Regions from separate parts of the Marinicrinis sediminis genome, predicted to be linked through region 4. Evidence: predicted binding sites of a transcription regulator. Region 4 holds the regulator's gene; each other region holds the start of a gene.
What was found. Region 4 encodes Rex, which represses fermentation and respiration genes when NADH is low (regulators of the CRP and FNR family bind a similar motif). Its sites were predicted from a motif close to TTGTGAAATATTTCACAA; they were not measured.

Region 1: a site for Rex is predicted at 1,311-1,328, ahead of adhE (bifunctional acetaldehyde-CoA/alcohol dehydrogenase). Genes of this name have one in related genera too.
Region 2: a site for Rex is predicted at 1,893-1,910, ahead of ACFSUC_RS07475 (DoxX family membrane protein). Genes of this name have one in related genera too.
Region 3: a site for Rex is predicted at 2,033-2,050, ahead of nadA (quinolinate synthase NadA). Genes of this name have one in related genera too.

The regions. Positions count from the first base shown of each region.
Region 1 covers NZ_JBHUMM010000005.1:34,637-38,103, forward strand. The annotation lists gene adhE (bifunctional acetaldehyde-CoA/alcohol dehydrogenase) at 1-1,170, opposite strand, end outside; TPP riboswitch at 1,551-1,662, shown strand; gene ACFSUC_RS03205 (ABC transporter substrate-binding protein) at 1,802-2,908, shown strand; gene ACFSUC_RS03210 (MTH1187 family thiamine-binding protein) at 2,927-3,217, shown strand; gene ACFSUC_RS03215 (ABC transporter permease) at 3,214-3,467, shown strand, end outside.
Region 2 covers NZ_JBHUMM010000010.1:346,331-349,797, forward strand. The annotation lists gene ACFSUC_RS07465 (DRTGG domain-containing protein) at 1-245, shown strand, start outside; gene ACFSUC_RS07470 (NUDIX hydrolase) at 335-751, shown strand; gene ACFSUC_RS07475 (DoxX family membrane protein) at 782-1,798, opposite strand; gene ACFSUC_RS07480 (YtpI family protein) at 2,128-2,430, opposite strand; gene ACFSUC_RS07485 (hypothetical protein) at 2,549-3,058, opposite strand; gene ACFSUC_RS07490 (YtrH family sporulation protein) at 3,055-3,387, opposite strand.
Region 3 covers NZ_JBHUMM010000012.1:13,897-17,363, forward strand. The annotation lists gene nadB (L-aspartate oxidase) at 1-870, opposite strand, end outside; gene nadA (quinolinate synthase NadA) at 1,000-1,941, opposite strand; gene ftsH (ATP-dependent zinc metalloprotease FtsH) at 2,166-3,467, opposite strand, start outside.
Region 4 covers NZ_JBHUMM010000043.1:313,713-317,179, forward strand. The annotation lists gene dinG (ATP-dependent DNA helicase DinG) at 1-1,209, shown strand, start outside; gene ACFSUC_RS15305 (redox-sensing transcriptional repressor Rex) at 1,214-1,837, shown strand; gene ACFSUC_RS15310 (manganese-dependent inorganic pyrophosphatase) at 1,933-2,862, shown strand; gene ACFSUC_RS15315 (DUF47 domain-containing protein) at 2,980-3,467, opposite strand, start outside.

The DNA of each region.
Region 1 (3,467 bases), on a different contig from region 4:
GATGACAGCCTGATCGTTGGAGTGGATAACCGAAGAGTGACCCATTCCGCCAAACTGTACGATTTCAGCGGCCCGCTCGATTCCCTGCTCTGCGGTCTTCACTTTATAGCAAGCCAGTACCGGGCTCAGTTTCTCTGCAGACAACGGGAATTTCTCACCCACGCCCTGCAATTCCGCAATTAGCACTTTTGTCGTTTCCGGAACCTTTACGCCAGCCATTTCTGCGATTTTATGCGCCGGCTGACCCACAATCACGCCATTGACGGCACAGGAATCTTTCTTGATAACCAGACCGCTTACTTTTTCTGTTTCCTCTTTGTTCAGGAAGTAGCAGCCATGCTCTTGCAGCAATTTCTTCGCCTGATTGTAAATTGGCTCTTCCAGAATGACTGCCTGCTCAGATGCACAGATCATCCCGTTGTCAAACGTTTTGGACAGTACCAGATCGGTTGTAGCCTGTTCAATGTTGGCTGTCTTTTCAATGAAGCATGGTACGTTACCAGGACCAACACCGAGAGCCGGCTTACCTGTGCTGTATGCGGATTTCACCATGCCTGATCCACCTGTTGCCAGAACCAGTGCAGTATCGGCATGATTCATCAAGTATTGCGTCGCTTCCAGGGAAGGAACCTCTACCCATTGAATGATATGTTCTGGCGCTCCTGCTTTCACTGCTGCTTCATAAACCGTTTTTGCGGCTTCAGCGCTACATTTTTGAGCAGATGGATGGAAAGCAAAGATAATCGGGTTTCTTGTTTTTGCAGAGATCAGGGATTTAAACATCGTGGTCGATGTCGGGTTCGTTACCGGCGTTACCCCTGCAACGATCCCAACTGGCTCCGCAACCTGCTTGTAGTTCTCATATGGATTGTCAGCAATGACGCCAACGGTTTTGTCATATTTAATGCTGTGGTAAATATATTCTGTAGCAAAGATGTTTTTGGTGATCTTGTCTTCATAAACGCCGCGACCCGTTTCGGTAACAGCCATTTTGGCCAGTTCCATGTGACGATCAAGACCTGCGAGCGCCATTTGTTTGACGATCTCGTCAACCTGCTCCTGATCCAGCTTCATGAATTCTTCCAGGGCCTTCTTTGCATTATTCATCAACACATCGACTTGCTTCTGAGCTGTTTGTTGCTCGTTTGCTTTTTTCTCTGTCACATTCATGTTCTCCGCCTCCTATTGGATAATCGAACGCTCACATCATGGTGCGTGTTCTTTATGACTCTATCTTAGTTTTTTTTCGATGGACTCACTATGACAATTGTCACAACGCCTGAACGCAAACGCGTGATTGTGTGTCTTTTTTGTGAAAACTTTCACAAAGTATGGGAGGTCTTTCCCTTACTGCTGCACCTTGATCACGATTTGTCATTTCATTTTATGATATGAACATCCGAAACTTTGTTAATTGTAATCCTCCAGGCCGGGAAACACTGTGAGCTGACTCACATGAACTGAGAACGAAACGTGACGACTGGTAGACATCCGCTGATTTTGTCGATATAATGGTAACGAAATCTTCAAAAGGTGCATATCACCATATACGATACATGCGGGGGTGCTGGAATTGGCCGGCTGAGAATCGTGTCCCTTTAAGACACATACCCTTCACCTGATCTGGGTAATGCCAGCGTAGGGAGCGAAGCCTGTTATTAATCATGACTGTTTTCAAACACAATCGTGAGGCGCTTCCTGCGGGAGGCGTCTTTTTTGTATGGTGATCTATGTGTTTTTCGTGTCAAGATTTTATGTATGCATACCTATATAGATAAAGGAGAGAATTCAACTAATGAACATGATGACAAAACGATCCGGTATTCTAATGCTGATTGCGGTCCTGATGCTGTCCCTGCTCGCCGCATGCGGACAAGGCAACAACGAGAATGGAGAGGCAACCAATACGCAGTCTGAGAACCAGAACGAGGCCGCGGCTAATGGCCATAACGATGAAGAAAACACTGACTCCGCCACAGATTCAAATGAGAAGAAAGAGAAACAAAAGGTAACCGTTGTCCTCGACTGGACACCGAATACGAATCATACCGGTCTCTATGTCGCGCAAGCGAATGAATATTATGAAGAAGCCGGACTCGAGGTTGAGATCATCCAGCCTGGCGATGCTGGTGCTGCGAATCTTGTAGCGGCCGGTCAGGCAGATTTCGGTGTCAGCTACCAGGAGGAAGTCACCTATGCACGGACAGGAAGCGAGCTGCCAATCGTATCGATTGCCGCTGTTATTCAGCACAACACTTCCGGCTTTGCCGCTCCGGTAGAGAAAAATATCAAATCACCAAAAGACTTTGAAGGCAAAACCTACGGAGGCTGGGGCAGTCCAGTTGAAGAACAGGTAATGGATTCCCTCATGCGCACAGAAGGTGCGGATGTAAGCAAGGTAGATTTCATTTCACTTGGCGACAGCGACTTTTTCGCTGCCACGGAGCGCGATATTGATTTTGCATGGATTTTCTATGCTTGGACGGGCATTGAGGCCGAACTTCGCGGCAAATCCATTGACATGATTTATTTGCAGGACTATGCAGAAGAACTGGATTATTATACGCCAGTGCTGATCACCAACGAAAATCTCATTGCCGAGCAACCTGAACTGGTCCAATCTTTCATGAACGCAACAACCGAAGGCTATGAGTTCGCCATGCGTGAACCGGACAAAGCCGCTGAGATTCTGATTGAAGCTGAACCTGAGCTGAACGCAGAGCTTGTCAAAGCCAGTCAAGAGTGGCTCGCAGATCAATACCAGGCGGACGCACCGCGCTGGGGTGAACAGAAAGAATCCGTTTGGAACAACTATACTCAGTGGATGCTAGACAATGAACTGCTGGAAAAGCCGATGGATATCAGCAAAGCGTATACCAACGACTTTTTGCCTGCACAGGGTGAATAACGAGAGGAGCATGTCACCATGGCTAACGCACTTGTAAGTATTCAGATTATCCCGAAAACGAAGGATGGCGAGGATGTCATCCCCTATGTAGACAGAGCGATCGAAATCATCCATCAGTCCGGTATTAAATATGAAGTCCACCCGCTGGAAACGACGATGGAAGGTGAGCTTTCAGATTGTATGAACATTATCCAGCGCATGAACGAAGCGATGATTGAAATGGGATCGCCGAACGTGATTTCCCAGGTCAAGATTTATTACAATCCTGAAGGAGCATCCATGGATGTGCTGACGGAGAAATATCGATGAAGAAATGGAAAAAGGGATTGCAAAAAGGATGGCCAGCATGCACAGCGGCCATCCTTCTCCTTATGTGCTGGGAATGGGGCATTCGGCTCGACTGGATTTCTGTTCCTTCCTATATACTGCCTATGCCCAGTGAAATCGGGGTCACATTTGTTCAGGATTTTGGCACGCTCATGGAGAAGACAGGAAACACTGTGAAGCGGGTGCTGATCGGGTTTGCCATTGGCTCAGGGATCGGCATCACGACCGCGGT
Region 2 (3,467 bases), on a different contig from region 4:
TACTGACGCTCTTGTCCGCGCTGGGCGCACAGCGTTTGATCAAGGAGCAGAAGCGGGGCGATCTCGTCATGGATAACATGTCGCTCTATTTTATCAAGCCGATTCAACTGGAACACCAGATTGTCATTCGGCCGAAGATGATCGAACTAAGCCGGCGGTTTGGCAAGGTTGAGGTGGACATTCACCATCATGATCAGATCGTCATGAAAGCACTCATTACCGCCCATGTTATTGAGCAGGGCTAACCCATTGTGTGCGGAGACAGCTGCATGATATGTAACATTTCTTTGGAGATGTTCGATTGCAAGCGCCTGGAGAAAGGGAGAAGAGAAGGATGCAGAGAGTGAATGTTGCGTATGCGCTCGTACAAGATGAGCAAGGAAGAGTATTAATGGTTTACAACCGAAGAGGGACCTGGTCGCTTCCTGGCGGAATGGTGGAAGACGGTGAGACGTTGACGGAAGCCGTTGTGCGTGAAGCTAAAGAGGAGACCGGGTTAACGGTGACTGTGCATGAGCTGGTTTCTGTGAATGAAGCATTTTTGGACGAAAAACAAGTGTTGTTTTTCACCTTTCTTGCAACGGCAACGCATGTGCCGGAGCAATTGGAGGGGGATGATCAGATCATAGAGGTGGCATGGAAAACCATCGAAGAAGCGAATGCGCTGATGTCTTACTTGAAGCAGGGCATTGAGCAGCTCATTCATCGGCAAGGCTCGATGTATACCCTTCAAAATAAACGGCCCTCTTGAAAAAGAAGGCCGTTTGATTCCGTTGGTTCATTATGCAAATCGGTAATAAATAAGCAGCATGGTGGCCAGTACAAACAGGAAATTCAGGGAGACGAATATGATCTGATCAAGCTTGGTTTTGTGAATCCTGATCGGCGGGTGATAGAAACTGACCCCTTCTATAATGAACAGGATAAGGATAACGTGCGGCAGGAAGTGACCGATAATCTCTGTAAATCCAAACAAGGTAGTGGTCATGATGAAAATGAGCGTCACGACCATCGCCAGAATGCGATTCAAGATCCCCACGACGAGCAAATAACCGACCACAAATTCAATAAACGCCGCTAAAATGAGAAACAGCTCCGGTTCAAATCCAAAGGTGGGTACGTTCCAATTTTCTATAATATTCAGGCTCATGCCTGGGAAAACCCATTTTTCAACGGCTACCCAGCACAGAGACAGCCCCGTTCCCAGATAAATAAACGGCATGCCGAAACGTTCAAATTTTGTTTTCTCCATCAGCAGGGCAACGGCGATCGCGATATAGAACCCGTAATCCAACATGTAGAAAGCGCCCATATGCTCCACGGAGATGGAGAAGATGATTAAAATCAGCACGGCAGCCAATTTGCTCAGCCAATGATACGGAATGAGCAGTAGAACAATGACAGCCAGTGCGAGCGTTCTTTGAAGAGACGTTCCTTCGATTTCGGGGGCAATGATGCTGTCATTGGTGATTTGCAGCAGCAGCGCAATGGCAATCCCCCATTTAAGCAGGATATACGTATAGGTGCGGTACTTGTCCAGCGTATGCTCTACCTTGCGGAGCATGCGCGAGTTGGCCATCAATGCTTCGATCTGCGGCAGTAATCCGATTACAACCGCCACAAGTAAGCTGATGATCAAAAAAGCGGGAGACAATATGTTCTCCAGGGTTTCCTTGACGGGTTCCACTTCATTAAACCATTTGACATGAGCGAATGCCGGAACTGCGATCAGCATCCCCATCATCCATGTAAACCAGAACCCGAATGACTTGCTTGATTGATTGAAAATGTGCTTCACGATGATCACCTCTGTATGTAGGTTTTGCAAATGATGTGAAAAACATGACCAGCATGTCTTCCTGTGCAAAGTGTAACATATTCGAAAAGAGAAATGGTGATATTGATCACAAATCATTCATTGTGATCCATCCTGTCCGGGATAAAAGTCTTCGGGATACTGGCATGCCAGGATACCTGTAAACCGGGATACGGATACCGGAAACAGGGATAAGGGATACCGGGAATCATGGATACAGGGATGCCGGAGAAGAGATGCGGAACCGGCAAGGATTAAAAAAAGCCAATCTCCGGAGAGATTGACCAGAATCCTGCGCGATGCCAGCGAGATTATTTGGTTGTTTCCGCGGGCAAATGCTTGTAAATCCGGTAATTTCGAATGCCGCCATATAGATTAAAAGCTCCGAGCAGCAGGAAGACAGCCCCGACGATGTAACGGATGGTGGAGGATTCAAAGAAGGCGATTTGTAAAATAGAGATGGCAACCAGCATGATGCCCATGGAAATATTCATGCGGGCTACCGTCATTCCCTGTTCCTTATACGTTTTTTTACTTCTCGCCGTCGTACTGAAGTAGATGGAGGCGATGAGGGAGAAGAAGATGGTCATAGAGAGTACAAATGAAATGATCATGAACGTAAGCTCCTTTATGTCCTTGCTGTTGGTTGTCCCATTTGATGAATGAGACTTGACCGCAATGGGTACCTCCCTTAATGTACTGGTTTCCAGACCGAAAATCAACTCATGGAACTTATGGCAGCGCCTCAAACTCATCGGCCCGCACCCACACACGCAGCTCGCCGTAGACGACGATCATTGTACTGATCGTGACCTGATAATTGTTGCCGTGAATGTTGCTGTGCACTTTATGATACAGGTGCTTTAAGGTCTGGGGCGCATTGTCTGAATTCGGAATAATCTTCACAATGGGCTGGCCTTTCAGGAATTGCAGATCCTGATGGACTTTGGCCCTGAGTTCATTTTTCACGACTTCAGGCAAGGGTTCTTGCCCGCTTGATTCCTCGATTTTCACCATGATTGTGCGAATAATGGTCTGTTGATCTTTGTATTTCTTCAAGTCCTCGCTTTCCATCAGCAGATCGCGAATGCGTTCCTTCGCATGCATGTGCATATCGATCAACTCGTCCATATTATGCTGATAGATCATCATGAAGACACTGCTGCCGATGATCCCCCCGCATATGAGCAAGGCGAATGCACGGACATACCTTCCCCATACGGCTGCAGATGGCACTCTCAACTTGTATGACCTCCACTGGACAGCCAATTCATCAGCTTGTTGGCACAATAGGCGCCCAGAAATGCGCTAATGATGTACAAGATTTGTTTGATGGCCGGAGAATACTGACTGTCCAAAAAATTAGACTCAATCTGACGAAAGGGATCAATCGTCCCCCCGATTGCGGCAACCAGTGCCCAAATTTTGATTTTCTCCGCTACTTCTTTCATAGCAAATCCCGGCGGCTGCAGCGTCAGAATCGCCACAATGCCACTAAAAATAGAAGCGCCCATGACGACGCCAAAGGAAATCGCAAAGTAAGTCATCATTTGGGTAATGAACATGCCCATTATCTCTTCACCTCTTGTCATTATGCCTAGCGTTTCTGCCCTTGTTGCTCGATCTTATGTAAAGGCAATTCTCTTGTGTG
Region 3 (3,467 bases), on a different contig from region 4:
ACGCGGGGCCAGTTCAAGCTGTGGGTGATACGATTTCATAAACCGCTCTCCCTTAATATTGCGCAGAACCGCTCCTTCCCCACGAACCGCCTCAGAGATCAGAAAGCGAGGAGCACCTGGATAGCAAAGGGAAGTAGGATGAAACTGAATGAACTCCACATCCCGAATATCTGCGCCCGCCCGGTACGCCATCGCAATTCCATCTCCTGTCGCCACATCCGGATTGGTCGTGTAGCGATAAAGTTGCCCCGCTCCGCCACTGCACAGCACAGTCGCCTTGGCCCGGACGAACTGCTTGTGACCCTGTTCATCCTGGACGAGTACTCCGACACATTCCTGTTGATCGGTGATCAGGTCGATCACATACCGGTCATCCCACATCTCAATATTCGGATGCTGATGTGCGGTATCCAGCAAGGCTCGTACGATCTCCGCTCCGGTAGCGTCCCCGTGCGCATGCAATATGCGGCGCTGACTGTGTGCCCCTTCCCGAGTCAAAGCGAGCATGCCATCCTTCTCATCGAACTTCGTACCCATGTGAATGAGGTCCTGCACCCCGGCAGGTCCTTCATGAACGAGCACATCTACCGCCTTTACCGAGCACAATCCTGCTCCAGCGATCAGGGTATCCTGCCGATGATACATCGGAGAATCCTCTTCCGAGATGACGGCGGCAATCCCTCCTTGCGCATACCTGGTATTGCTCTCCGTCAATGATCTCTTGGTGATCAGGAGAACACGCTGATGCTCGGCCGCCTTAATGGCCGTAAACAAACCGGCGATGCCTGCCCCGACGAGAATGACATCCGTCTCATAGCGGGACAACGTATTTAAGTCAAACCCTGTCAAGTACCGGGGGAGTTGTTCCATGGTGAACACCGACCTTCCGTAACATGCGATTTCCAACCTTTCGCAAATAAATGCCATTCAAACAGCGAAAAACAGAGATTCAACTGGAGTTCCCAATGAATCTCTGTCTGCATCACTCGTGACCTTTTATTAAACCGTCACTTCCAGCATCCGTTCGAGGGAACGACGTGCCTTGTCCGCAACCTGAGGCGGTACATAAATCTGCGGCTGCATCGTTTCCAGGCATCGCACCAGCTTTTTCAGGTTGTTGACTTTCATATTCGGACACACCAGAAATTTGCTCGCGAAATGGAACGTTTTGTCCGGGCTGTCCAATCGAAGCTGATAGCCGGTTCCATCCTCCGTGCCCACGATGAATTCTTTGGCCTCCGCCTGTTTGCAATATTTCAGAATGCCGGTTGTACTTCCTACAAAATCAGCCATCTCGACCACTTCCGGACGGCATTCCGGATGAACCACGAACTCGGCGTTCGGATACTTGGATCTCATTTCCTCTACGTCTTTGACGGTGAGCATATCATGTGTATTGCAATAGCCTTCCCAAATAATCATTTTCTTGTCGGTATACTGGGATACGTAGTGACCCAGGTTCTTGTCCGGAACCCAGATGATCTCATCTGAATCCACAGACTGGATCACCTTGACCGCATTGGCCGACGTACAGCAGATATCGGTTTCGGCCTTGATCTCTGCGGAGGAGTTAATGTACGTCACAACGGTGGCATTGGGGTGCTTCTGCTTCAATGCACGCAGTCCTTCCACATTTACCATATCGGCCATTGGACAGCCTGCACGCTCATCCGGGATCAGGACGGTTTTGTCCGGAGCCAGTATTTTGGCACTTTCCCCCATGAAATGCACGCCGCAAAAAACGATGACATCGGCATCGGTTTCGGCCGCTTTTTGTGCGAGCAGGAAGGAATCTCCCCGAAAATCCGCCACTTCCTGAATTTCATCACGCTGATAATAATGAGCTAATATAATGGCATTGCGCTCTTTCTTCAATTGCAGTAAACGTTCCTTCAGCTCCAGATTGCGTTGCTTTTTCGCCTCTATCGCTAACGTCTCCATGCTGCAGCAACCTCCTCTATCTCAAATGCTGACTCTGTTCATACGTATCTCCTGTGATCGCTAGCTTCGTTCAAGCGATACGTTTCATAGATTGAGCAATAATTCACAAGTGCAGTTTTAGTTGATACTTAATTTACAGCACCTTACTGCAGGTGTCAATGTGCAGAGAATGAAAAATCCGGAATCCCCAATGGAATTCCGGATCAAATCCAAGGATAACAATATTATTCGCTTTTCTTGTCATCCTTATGATCTTCAGTTGATTTTTCATCTTGCTGATCAGTGGAAGAAGTGGATTCTTCTTGCTTGTCAAAGCCCAGCTTATTGGCTTCATTCTCGGCATCATCCTGCTTCTGAATGTTGACTTTGACATCATTCTTCCCATCATCTGTTACTCGCTCGCGGATGTTAACCTCCAGTTTGCCGGTTTCCAGCAACTCGTAAATTTGATCCTTGTCGAGCGTTTCCAGTTCCAGCAACTTGTTCGCGATCAGATGAACCTGATCCGCATGTTCGCTCAGAATCCGTTTGGCTTCCTCATAGCAGTTGCGAATCATGTCCTGCATTTCCTTGTCTATTTCGTAAGCAACCTGATCACTATAGTTCTGCTCATGGTTAATATCTCTGCCTAGGAATACCTGCCCTTGGCTGTTGCCAAATTGCAGCGGCCCAAGCTTGTCACTCATGCCGTATTCCACGACCATAGCGCGAACAATACCTGTTGCTTTTTTGAAGTCGTCATACGCACCGGTTCCGATTTCTCCGATATACAGTTCTTCGGATACCCGGCCGCCAAGCAAGCCCGTCACACGATCGAGCAATTCTGACTTGGTCTGAAGCATACGATCTTCGCCATCTTTCGGAATCATCATCGCATATCCGCCAGCCCGGCCGCGTGGCACGATGGTCACTTTATGGATGATATCCGCGTTGCGCACATGATAACCGATAATGGTATGACCTGCTTCATGGTAAGCCACAGTGCGTTTCTCTTTGTCGCTGATGACACGGCTCTTTTTCTGCGTTCCGACGATGACACGGTCGAACGCCTCATCCAGATCCGCCATGCCGATATTCTTTTTGTTCCGACGAGCTGCGATCAACGCGGCTTCATTCAGCAAGTTTTCCAAATCTGCGCCTGTGAAGCCCGTGGTGTACTTGGCGAGTACATCCAGCTTCACATCATCGCCGAGCGGCTTGTTGCGCGCATGGACTTTCAGTACCGCCTCGCGACCTTTTACATCTGGACGATCAACGGTAATCTGGCGGTCAAAGCGTCCCGGTCTGAGAAGGGCCGGGTCCAGGATATCTGGACGGTTGGTAGCCGCGATGATGATAATGCCTTCATTCGCTCCGAAGCCGTCCATCTCGACGAGCAACTGATTGAGCGTCTGCTCTCTTTCATCATGTCCACCGCCAAGTCCGGCTCCACGCTGACGACCTACGGCGTCAATCTCATCGATAAAGATAATACAAGGCGCGTTTTTCTTCGCATTTTCGAACAAGTCACGTACACGAGATGCACC
Region 4 (3,467 bases):
GCGACCGCCATGCAGGAAGGCGGACAGGCCGTTGTGAGGTACAAGCCAGGTGAATTACCTGCTTACTGGCCTTCGCTCAAGGAGATCGAGGAGAACATCCATGTGCATAGCTCAGAGCTGCTCAAAACGCTTCAGAAGGCGCTGGATGAGGTAAAGGATGAAGTGGATGATTACGACATTCAGAGCGTCCTGACAGACATACAGGGCTCTGTTAAGGATATTGAGCGATGCAGAGATGAGATGCGGCTCTTCCTCTCCATGAAGAAGGATCATGTGTACTGGATCGAGGCCAATGTTTCATTCCGGCACAAATCGCTGCAGTTTTTTACGGTGCCGATTGATGTCAGTTACCTGCTGAAAGAAAAGTTCTTTGACGTGAAGGAATCGATCGTGCTGACCTCTGCGACATTGAGCGTCAATCGAAATTTCGCCTATATTCGGGAACAGGTAGGACTCGGTTCGGAGGCATCGTCCGAGGACGTGCATACGGTGCAATTATCTTCCCCGTTCAATTACCGGGAAAATGTGCTCGTCTGTATCCCGCGCGATTTCCCGAAGCTGAAGGGACGAATTGGGGAAAAGGAGTACGTGGAAGAGCTCATCCGTTCTCTGGCAGAGGTGGCCAAGATTACACAAGGCAGAATGCTGGTCCTGTTTACTTCCTATCGCATGTTGCGGGATGTGCATGGCGCGCTGAAGGAGCAATTGCAGGACACTTCCATTCAGGTACTGGGGCAAGGGGTGGACAGCAACAATCGCAGCAAGCTGACCAAATGGTTTACCGATCGGGCGCAAAGCGTCCTGCTCGGTACGAGCAGCTTCTGGGAAGGGGTGGACATACCGGGTGAAGCACTGTCCTGTCTGGTCATCGTGCGATTGCCGTTTCAACCGCCGAATCATCCTGTGGCCGAGGCGAAAGCGGAATATTTGAAGCAGAAGAACAAAAATCCGTTTATGGACTATACCGTTCCACAGGCGGTCATCCGCTTCAAGCAGGGATTTGGCAGATTGATCCGGACATCCTCTGATCGCGGGATCGTGCTCATCTATGATACGAGGGTCATAGACACGTATTATGGCAAGCATTTTCTATACTCTCTCCCGGGTCCGAAGATGGAGCATATGTCCAAGCAGCTGATGATAGAAAGGGTCAGGGAATGGTTCGAACCTTCCCAAGCGTATCCACTGGAGGCCCAGAAGAAAGGTTGAGGTCATGAAATCCATGAAAATTTCAGAGGCTGTTGTACGCAGACTCCCGATCTATTTAAGATATCTCAATGAATTAAATATGATGCAGATTCAGACCGTTTCCTCTCAGGAACTCGGGCAAAAGCTGAATCTGAATCCGGCCCAGATCCGGAAAGACCTTGCCTACTTCGGTGAATTCGGCAAAAAAGGGATCGGCTATGATGTCCATTACCTGATCGAAAAGATCCGACACATTCTGAAGCTGGACCAGATTATTCATGTCGGACTGGTCGGAGCGGGGAACCTTGGACATGCGCTCTCCAATTATAATACGTATCTGAAGGACAACATGAAGATTACCGCTGTATTCGACAGTGCGAAGGACAAGATCGGGAAGGAAATCAATCACCTCAAGGTCTTGCCGATGGAAGAACTGCCTGAGGTAGTTCGGCAGCACGGCATTCGGGTCGGCATTATTACGGTGCCGGCTGTAGAGGCTCAGATTGTCGCAAATGCTTTTGTTGAAGCCGGGGTGGAGGCCATTTTGAATTTCGCACCTGCGATTGTTAAGGTACCTGCCCACATTCGCATTCATCATGCAGATTTTACGACCGAATTGCACAGCTTGGCCTATTATCTCGAGGAATAATAAAAAATATATATAAAAGCTATTGGAATTATCGGAATTTAGCGTTATGATCATAAGTGAAAAGAATCAAACCAGTAGAGTAAGGAGTAGGATGGATGGAAAAAGTATTGATTTTTGGACACAAAAATCCGGACACGGACACAATTTGCTCCGCACTAGTGTATGCGGATCTGAAGAACAAACTGGGGATGAATGCGGAAGCGGTTCGTCTTGGATCGGTCAGCAGTGAAACCCAATTTGTGCTGGATCATTTCAATGTGGAAGCGCCTAGACTGGTTGAAGCGGTAGCTGCCGAAACGAACCAGGTTATCCTCGTCGATCACAATGAGCGTCAGCAAAGTGCGAATGACATTGATCAGGTCACGGTGCTGGAAGTAATCGATCATCACCGGATTGCGAATTTTGAAACCAGTGGTCCACTGTATTATCGTGCAGAGCCCGTTGGCTGTACGACAACCATTCTGAAAAAGCTGTACAAAGAACATGAAGTTGAAATTCCGAAGGCGATGGCTGGATTGATGCTGTCCGCCATCATTTCCGATACATTGTTGCTCAAATCCCCTACCTGCACAGATCAGGATGTAGCAGCAGCGAAGGAACTTGCTCAGATTGCTGGCGTAGAGCTTGAGTCTTATGGGCTGGACATGCTGAAAGCGGGCGCGGATCTGAGTGACAAATCCATTGAAGAACTGGTGACACTGGATTCCAAGCAGTTCCAAATGGGCAGCAGCAAGGTCGAAATCGCACAAGTAAACTGTGTAGACACCCAGGACGTGCTTGGTCGTCAAGCGGAGCTGGAAAAGGTGCTGCAAAGCAATATTGATGAGAAGGGTCTGGATCTGTTCGTATTCGTCATCACGGATATTCTCAACAATGATTCCGTCGCCGTTGTATTAGGTCAGCAATCTGCGGCGGTAGAAGAAGCTTATCAAGTCAAGCTGGTAGACAACAAAGCGGAGCTGAAGGGCGTTGTATCCCGCAAGAAACAGGTCGTACCGGTATTGACGGATGTACTCAGCAAGTAAGATTAACGAAGATATGGCACATAGAAAAACGGGGAGCCAATGGTGGCTCCCCGTCTTTAGTGTATATCATCAAACATTCACGTTAACATATCGTTGGATTAGAATCAGTTTCCAATGTTAAGCATAGCGCAGAACGATACTCTCCAGTACATCGGCAACGTCTTCGCAGGCATCGGTTGTTTGCTCCAGACGCTCATAAATTTCTTTCAGGGCAAAATCATGGTAAGGGTCTTTGCGATTTTTGAAAATGTCGGCGATCCCTTCACGCATTAAGCGGTCCCCATCGTTCTCCAAAGCGTTGACCTGTACCGTATGCTGACGAATCTGCAGAAATTTCTTGTTGGTAAGCAGCTTGATGGCTTCATAGACGTGTTCACAGGATGCGACCAGAATCTCGGAAAACTGCCGCATCACTTCATTGGTATAATGAATGCCCAAATAGTCAAATCGGGCAATGGTCGCTTCGATCCCGTCCATAATATCATCGATCAATACCGCAAGCTCCAGAATATCTTCCCGGCTCAGCGGGGCAATGTGGATGGAATTCAGCTGTCTGAATATATCATGGGTGAGCGTGTCCCCGGTATTTTCCAGTTCCTTGATTG